DNA from 2 places in the Mediterraneibacter torques genome. Region 2 is predicted to be linked to the other one. Evidence: a T-box and tRNA genes for the amino acid it is inferred to sense, from the RefSeq annotation. Region 2 holds a T-box; the other holds one or more tRNA genes.

Region 1 (4,411 bases), 1.0 Mb from region 2:
GAACATGAGTATTTGTAGAGGAGCAGCAGGACTTAGAGGTGGAAATCCGAGAGGAATTTTTATTCACAACGATGCAGGATCACAAAATGCAAATGCAGCGTTTTACAGAAAATGGCTGCAAACGCATCCGTTAGAAAACGGATTTGCTCACGCTTATGTAGCTAGTGACGGGATCTTGTATGCGGAAGATGATGCCTACGCAGCATGGCACTGCGGGCAGACAGACGGAAACCGGAACTATTATTCGATCGAGGTCTGTCAGAGTATGGGGGATTTGGAAATCTTTAAGAAAAATGAAGAGAATGCGTTGAAGTTGGCGGCGCAGAAGTGTAAGCAGTACGGTATCGTTCCAAACACGAATACAATCCGGATGCACAAGGAGGTATTCGCGACAGCGTGCCCGCACAGATCTGTAGAGATTCATGGGGGCACATCTGGCTGTAAAACATATTTTATTAATAAAATCCGTGAGTATATGGGAATGGACAAGTTGCCGGATGCTCCGGTTGTCAGTGGAGGCGGAAGCAGTGCAGCATCCGGTGATCCCGGCATTGTGTTTACTTATGGCGTTATGTTGACCGACGGAACAATCCTGCCCTTTGTGAATAACCTGTCTGATTTTGCAGGACTTCCGGGTCGTACAATCGCCGGTATCGCGATAAAGGTTAATAAAGGTACTGTAAAATACCGCGTGCATGTAAAGGGCAAGGGATGGTTACCTTACGTAACCGGATGTAACTGGTCTGACGCAAACAACGGCTATGCTGGATATCCGGGAGCTGTGATCGATGCCGTAGAGGTATATTATGATACTCCGGCGGATATTGTTGCAAAATATGGTTATCAAAAAGCGCAGTACAGAGTTGCTCCGATTGGCGGCGGTTACTATCCGTGGCAATTCGACAATGAAGTAGGAAACGGGCAGGACGGATATGCCGGATGTTTCGGCATTGCGCTTGATAAATTCCAGTTATATTAAAAATATTCCCCGGAGTATCAGCTCCGGGGAGAAATATTGCATCATCTTATCATTATTTAATTAGCTTCATCTTCTACGAGCGAGTTCTTCTGTTCCTATATCGGTTAGCGTTCCTGTTACTTCCTTATACGGCATAGTATATCTTTGAGAGAGATAGCGCATAGATGCGGCCAGTTCTCCGTCGGGACCTCCGAATTGACTGATGATGATCTTTGCAATTTTAGGATTGGTTTGTGTGATTTTTACCGGATATTGAAGACGTTTTTCATAATTCCACATAAATCAGCATCCTCCTTCCTGCCATGGCCACGGTTCATTGATCCAGTTCCATCGTTCGGCACAGGAATAATCGGCTGTGTCGACAGTCAGTGGTCCGTAGGCAGAAGCATATTGTTTTAAAGCGTCGTTGCGGTGGGCGCTCATTTCATGAAAATACGCAAGCGCTTCGCTGTCGCAAGGATGCGTATCGAGATAAAGTTTTACTTCGTCAACAGCAAAACTAACCTGGTTGATATGCTCCATAAGCTGGTTTCGGTTCATAGAACGATGCATATTTTTCATTGAAGCGTTATTTAAAGAACAGTCTTGAGTATTATTATTTGTGACAGAACAGTTTGAGTTAGAATAAGGATAGTTTTTCATCGGCAGCAGGCTCCTTTCCCTGAGAATGGTTTATTTAATTCCTCAAAGATCGTTCCGTTTTTAAGAGCGCGGCACGGTTCATAAATGTTCTGCCATTTTTGCCATGGAACATATGCCATTGCAATCGGCATATTTGCAGGGAAAAAGTCCCGGGTATTCGGACATCCGTTCATAGGAACTGTTTCGTGACACGGGCAGGAGGTGTCGGGCATTGTACGGCGCATATAACGCATCTGATTATTTGTTTGACAAGTTGCCATTGGCGGTATCTCCTTTTGTTGTAAATTCATTATTATAATATGAACGACTTACGTTTTTGCGAATGATATATGGAAAAATCCTTTACAACTGCCATTAAATTATATATAATAGGTAAGTCATCGGGGTGTGGCTCAGTTTGGTTAGAGCGCACGGCTGGGGGCCGTGAGGTCGCAGGTTCGAATCCTGTCACCCCGACTGATCTATTGCGGCGGCGAGCCGAAGTTCGGGCTTGCCCGAGATTTTGGCGGACGCTTGCGATTTCGGAGCGTGCTTTTTGGCACTTCCGGTGATTGCAGAAGTATATTTTTGTTTTGAAGAAGATATCATATACGAGAGATCAATGAGGGATCAGATCAGGTAAATGGCTTACCGGAAACTGATTCCTTATCTATTATTTCGGATATTATGGAAAGGAAGAAGAAAAATGTGTGGTTTTGCAGGTTTTGTCGGTAAAGTAGAAGATCGGGAAACTGTTCTTGTAAATATGATGGATACAATCATACACAGAGGACCGGACAGTGCAGGGAAATATGTTGATGAGGATGCGGCTCTTGGATTTCGGCGTTTGAGCATTATCGACCTGTCTTCAGTCGGAGATCAGCCCCTTTATAATGAAGATAAAAGCATGGTGCTTGTTTTCAATGGGGAAATCTATAACTATCAGGAACTGCGAAAAGAATTGATCGAGGCTGGACATGTATTTGTCTCTAATACAGATTCGGAAACTCTGATACACGGATATGAGCAGTGGGGAGAGAAACTTGTCGATCGTCTCCGGGGAATGTACGCGTTTGTGATTTGGGATACAAAGAAAAAAAGACTTTTCGGTGCAAGGGATATTTTTGGAATCAAGCCTTTTTACTATGCGCAGATGAATCAGACCTTTTTGTTTGCGTCTGAGATCAAAGCATTTATGGAACATCCGAAATTTGATAAGATTTTTAATGAAGATGCTTTGGGAAATTATCTTTCCTTTCAGTTCGTACCGACTAACGAAACCTTTTTCAAAGGAGTATTTTGTCTTCAGCCCGGTCATTACTTTATTTATGAAGATGGGAAAATGGAAATATCGCGGTATTTTGAACCGAATTTTACAGGAAAATATGAAAAAACATTCGATGAAGCTGCGGCTGAAGTGGAAAAAGTCATGAAGGAGTCGGTAGAGAAGCATAAGATTAGCGATGTGGAGGTTGCGTCTTATTTATCAAGCGGAGTGGATTCCAGTTACCTGACTTATCTGGGACAAGTCGATCATACGTTTACAGTCGGATTTGACGAGGGAGAATACAGTGAGATTCAGGATGCAAAAGATTTTGCCGAAAGTATTCATATGAAGAATGATGCGAAGGTGATCACGCCGGATGAATACTGGGACAGTCTTTCGGATATTCAATATTATATGGATGAGCCTGTGGCGGATCCTGCGGCGGTTGCACTGTATTTTTTGAGTAAAGAAGCGGCAAAGAAAGTAAAAGTTGTGCTTTCGGGTGAAGGATCGGATGAATTGTTCGGAGGATATAATATTTACTGTGAACCTCTTGAACATACTGCTTTTAATAAAATCCCGATGCCGATCCGGCGCTTTATGGGAAAATTTGCAGAATACTGTCTGCCGAGGGGGATGAAAGGCCGTGGATTTCTTATGCGTCATGGAAAGACGCTGGAAGAACGGTATTTTGCCAATGCTACGAATATATTTACAGAGCGTGAGGCTGCTAAAATTTTGAAAAAGGGATGCAGACCGGAAATTCAGGATGTGACAAAACCTTTGTATAACCGGGTGAAAGATAAGGATGCGGTGACAAAAATGCAGTATGTGGACTTGCATCTTTGGCTTGTTCACGATATCCTTATGAAAGGGGATAAGATGGGCATGGCGAATTCTTTGGAAGTCAGAGTGCCGTTTCTTGACCGGAATGTTCTGGAACTTGCGGAAAGCCTTCCTCTTCAATATAAAGTGCAGGCACCGCGCACGAAAGTTGCTCTCCGGGCAGCGGCGGAACGCAGTATCAGAAACAAGACGGCAGAGAAAAAGAAACTTGGTTTTCCGATCCCGATTCGGGTTTGGCTGAAAGAGGAAAAATATTATAATCGTGTGAGAGCGATGTTTGCATCTTCTATGGCGAAAAAATTCTTTAATACCGATCTGCTTATGAAGATGCTGGAAGATCACAGAGACGGAAAGAATACGAATGAAAAAGCAGATGACAGCCGCAAAATCTGGACGGTATATATTTTCCTTGTATGGTATGACCGCTTTTTTGAACATGGGAAACCGGTGCATCCTTCCATGACAGCAGGTAAATAAGATTGATGATGGGTGTGATGATATGAGAAGCAGGACTGTGCGTCCGATCAAGAGACGCGAACAGGGCAGGAAAAATGTAAAGAAGCAAAAGAAAAGAAACCTCGGAGATACGATGCCGATGCGTCCCGTCAGAGAAGATGTGTACGATACGGCGCCGATGCGTCCGATGAATATCAGAAGCGGGTATGAGGGATACCGCAGAACGATTGACCGTAGGCGTG
Region 2 (4,411 bases):
AAAAGAATTTGCACAGCAGAGCGGACGTTCTGTGAAAGCAGTTGTGAAAGATTTGAAAAAGATGATTAAAAAAGGCTGGTTTCGGCAAGGTCATCTTGATGAGCAGGAAACATGTCTTATGACGAGCAACGAAGCTTATCGCCAATACACGGCGCTTATGGAAAGAACGCGTCGGGAAAAACAGGAAAAAGAAGAGCGGGCAGCGAAGGAACAGGAAGAGTTTTCCAGACTTTCTCCGGAAGTCCAGAAGATCATCGAAGCAGGCGACGAATATGTGAGGGCGATCAAAGCGGCGAATGACGCAATACCCGGAGAAGAAATTTCGGAGAAAATCGCCCGTATGGAAATGCTTGTAGACAGGATATTTGACCGGGTCGAGCAGAAACCCGATACGGTCAGTGATATCCGAAAATTAATGGATTATTATCTTCCGATGACGATGAAACTGCTGCAGGCGTATGAAGATTTGGATGCACAGCCTGTACAGGGAGAAAATATTATTTCTTCCAAAATAGAGATCGAAAAGACGATTGACACTCTTAATGTGGCGTTTGAAAAGTTGTTGGACGATCTTTTTCAGGATACGGCGTGGGACGTGTCGTCGGATATATCGGTTCTGAATACGATGCTGGCACAGGAAGGACTTACGGAAGACGAGATCAGAAAGTAAAAGCGCGCAGCGAGTGGAGAAGATAAGATAGAAAAGATGTTCGCAGCGAGTAAAGAAGATAAAATAGAAGCTCGGGGAATGATGAGTGAAGATAAGTAAGATAGGGCTGAAGAAAGAAATGGAAAAGGAGATTAAAGAAATGGGAACAGAATTTAAGGACTTAGACACCACTCCGACATTGACGTTAGATCCGTTTCAGGCGGCGGATAAAAAGGAAACTCCGGCCGTGCAGCAGGTAGAAGAACCGGTGCTGGACGACAGCGTTTTGACAGAAGAAGAGCGTCAGACGGTCGAGGCATTTGCAAAGCAGATCGACTTGACGAATTCATCGCTGATCCTTCAGTACGGAGCGGGAACGCAGAAGAAGATGGCGGATTTCTCCGAATCGGCGTTGGATAATGTGAAATCTCAAGATCTCGGCGAGGTGGGGGCTCTCCTTACCGGCGTTGTGACGCAGTTGAAAAGTTTTGATGAAGATGAAGAAGAAAAAGGCTTTTTCGGCATTTTTAAGAAAGCGTCGAACAAAATTGATTCTATGAAAGCAAAATACGCAAAAGCCGAGACGAATGTAAATGAGATTATCAAGGCGCTGGAGAAGCATCAGGTACAGCTTATGAAGGATACAGCGCTTCTTGATAAGATGTACGAACTGAATCTGACATATTTTAAGGAATTGTCGATGTATATTCTTGCGGGAAAGAAGAAACTTGCGGAAGTGAAAAGAACACAGCTTGCGGATCTGATGAGCAGGGCGCAGGCATCAGGACTGCCGGAAGATGCGCAGGCGGCGAAAGATTTGGATGAGATGTGCATTCGGTTTGAGAAGAAGATCCATGATCTTGAACTGACAAGAATGATTTCTATTCAGACTGCGCCTCAGATTCGGCTCGTTCAGAATAATGATACAATGATGGTTGAAAAGATCCAGTCTACAATCGTAAATACGATTCCTCTTTGGAAGAGTCAGATGGTTCTTGCGCTTGGGGTAGAACATTCGACGCAGGCAGCGGAAGCGCAGCGGCGTGTTACGGATGTGACGAATGAGCTTTTGAAGAAAAATGCAGAGAAACTGAAGATCGCAACGATGGAAACGGCTCGGCAGTCCGAGCGGGGAATCGTGGATATGGATACGCTCAAAGCAACGAACGAGTCTCTGATCTCTACGCTTGATGAAGTAATGGCAATCCAGCGTGAAGGCAGGGAAAAACGTCAGGCTGCGGAGGCGGAACTTCGCAATATGGAGCAGGAATTAAAAGGAAAGCTTTTGCAGCTTCACGGATAATGTTTGGGATAAGGTCTTAGATGCACGTTTAGGATGGTATTTTCGGAATGAATACTTGGAACGGCGGTTTCGGTTGACATTCTGCCGGATTTTGGGTAAAATCACAGATGCAAACAGGCGAGGAAAGAGAATAGTATATGTGTGGAATGCATCAGAGAGAAGGCGGTTGGTGAAAGCCTTTGCAGGAACACATTGAACCGGCTCCGGAGCTCTGTATGAAAATACAGCGTATATCTGCGTTAAAGATAAAAGAGAGAACAACGGCAGGCAGGACGTCTGCGGTGTTAATAAGGGTGGTACCGCCGAGATGCTCGGTCCCTTGTGGGGAAGAGCGTCCCGGCGTTTTTATATAGGCGCATATAGGAAATGAGACGCTTTTCCGGCAGAGAAGTTTTGGCGCTATCCGGGAATCTGCCGCGTTACCGGAGACTTTTACGATCCGGGAGAAACGGGCAAAACGGAAGAAACGGTCGAAACGGTCGATTCGGACGGATATGGCTAAACTGCTGCGCTATGGAAGCGATGGAAGAAAAGTCGGAACAAAAGATAAAAAGTTCCGAAAATGATTTGGGAAATGAGGTAAGAAAATGGCGAAAGAAAAGAAACTTGTACAGTCGATCACATCGAGAGACGAAGATTTTGCACAGTGGTATACAGATGTTGTGCGGGAAGCAAAATTATGTGATTATTCAGGCGTAAAGGGATGTCTGAACTATCTTCCGAACGGATATGCAATATGGGAAAATATTCAGTCGGATCTTGACAAACGTTTTAAAGACACAGGTGTGGAAAACGTATATCTTCCGGTTTTGATCCCGGAAAGCCTTTTGCAGAAAGAAAAAGACCACATCGAAGGGTTCGCGCCTGAAGTAGCGTGGGTAACACACGGCGGAGCGGAGCCGCTTCAGGAGAGATTCTGTATCCGTCCGACATCTGAGACATTGTTCTGTGACGTGTGGAGCAAGACGGTTCAGTCTTACAGAGACCTTCCGAAAGTATGGAATCAGTGGTGCTCGGTTCTTCGTTGGGAGAAAACGACAAGACCGTTCCTTCGTTCAAGGGAATTCCTCTGGCAGGAAGGTCATACGATTCATGCGACATATGAAGAAGCGGAAGAACGTACAAAATTAATGTGGAAAGTATATAAAGACTTTGTAGAAGAAGATCTTGCGATTCCGGTTGTTGCCGGAAGAAAAACAGAAAGTGAAAAATTTGCGGGAGCGCAGGACACTTATACGATTGAAGCGCTGATGCACGACGGTCAGGCTTTACAGTCGGCGACAAGCCATTTCTTCGGAAATTCTTTCCCGGATGCATTTGACATTAAGTATGCAGATAAAAATAATGAACTGCACAGTGTGTACGAGACATCATGGGGATTATCCACCCGAATCATCGGTGCGATCATCATGGTTCACGGCGATGACAGCGGTCTTGTACTTCCGCCGAGAATCGCTCCGGTACAGACAAGAGTTATTCCGATCGCGCAGCATAAAGAAGGTGTTCTCGATAAGGCAAATGAACTTCTTGACGCTCTTAATAAAGCCGGATATCGCGCGAAGATCGATGATTCCGAAAAGAGTCCGGGATGGAAATTCAGTGAGCAGGAGATGCTCGGAATCCCGACTCGTATCGAGATCGGACCAAAAGATATCGAAAACGGTCAGGTTGTTGTTGTGCGCAGAGATACAAGAGAGAAGATCGTTGTGGCAATCGATGAGATTACAACGAAACTCGGTGAAATCCTTGAGACGATCCAGGCAGACCTTTATGCGAAAGCAAAAGCGTTCCTTGATGACCACATCAGTTCTGCGGTGACTATGGATGAGATGAAAGATGCGGTTTCCGAAAAGAAAGGTTTCGTAAAGGCAATGTGGTGTGGAGACGAAGCTTGTGAGGATGAGATTAAAGCACAGACAGGCGGAGTGACATCACGATGCATTCCTATGGAAGAAGAACATCTGTCTGATGTATGCGTCTGCTGTGGAAAACCTGCGAAACATATGGTTTACTGGGGAAGAGCATACTAAAATACATTATTTGTAAATGGGCAGTTTAAAACAGGAGTGGATTTCTTCGCTTTTGGAAGAAATACGTTCTGTTTTACAGCGCTGCTTCTCGATAAATAATATAGAAGAAATAAGATAGTGTTGTACAAAAAGGCTATAATCGTTTTGGAAAATGAACGACTATAGCCTTTTTTGAAATCCTAAATATGCAAAATGACGAAAATGGGGGGGTGATAATGACAATTTTGTTTAAATGTGATAAGGTTATAAGGTCTATGAAAAATAAAATTGTGAAAAAAGGGGAAAGGAAAAGTATGAAAAAGAGAAAGTATCTGGCATTGTTATTAGCTGCCGGAATGATCGCACAGACAGCTCTTTCGACCGGCGGAGTTGTGCAGGTTCAGGCTGCCGAAGACACATACGTTAAAACAGATGAGCTGACAGACAACG

What was found. A T-box is a leader RNA that pairs with one kind of tRNA and senses whether it is charged. The one in region 2 lies ahead of proS (proline--tRNA ligase), so its partner is inferred to be a tRNA-Pro.
Region 1: it has a tRNA-Pro gene. The T-box ahead of proS (proline--tRNA ligase) is inferred to sense a tRNA for this amino acid. The anticodon was not compared.

Annotation. Positions count from the first base shown of each region.
Region 1 covers NZ_CP172594.1:614,675-619,085, forward strand. The annotation lists gene ACH9UM_RS02845 (N-acetylmuramoyl-L-alanine amidase) at 5-979, shown strand; partial or broken gene ACH9UM_RS02850 (manganese catalase family protein) at 1,058-1,258, opposite strand; gene ACH9UM_RS02855 (spore coat protein CotJB) at 1,262-1,540, opposite strand; gene ACH9UM_RS02860 (spore coat associated protein CotJA) at 1,618-1,881, opposite strand; tRNA gene ACH9UM_RS02865 (tRNA-Pro) at 2,003-2,077, shown strand; gene asnB (asparagine synthase (glutamine-hydrolyzing)) at 2,307-4,190, shown strand; gene ACH9UM_RS02875 (FtsW/RodA/SpoVE family cell cycle protein) at 4,303-4,411, shown strand, end outside.
Region 2 covers NZ_CP172594.1:2,584,927-2,589,337, reverse strand. The annotation lists gene ACH9UM_RS12095 (5-bromo-4-chloroindolyl phosphate hydrolysis family protein) at 1-670, shown strand, start outside; gene ACH9UM_RS12090 (toxic anion resistance protein) at 810-1,952, shown strand; T-box leader at 2,064-2,275, shown strand; gene proS (proline--tRNA ligase) at 2,540-3,982, shown strand; gene ACH9UM_RS12080 (alpha-L-fucosidase) at 4,276-4,411, shown strand, end outside.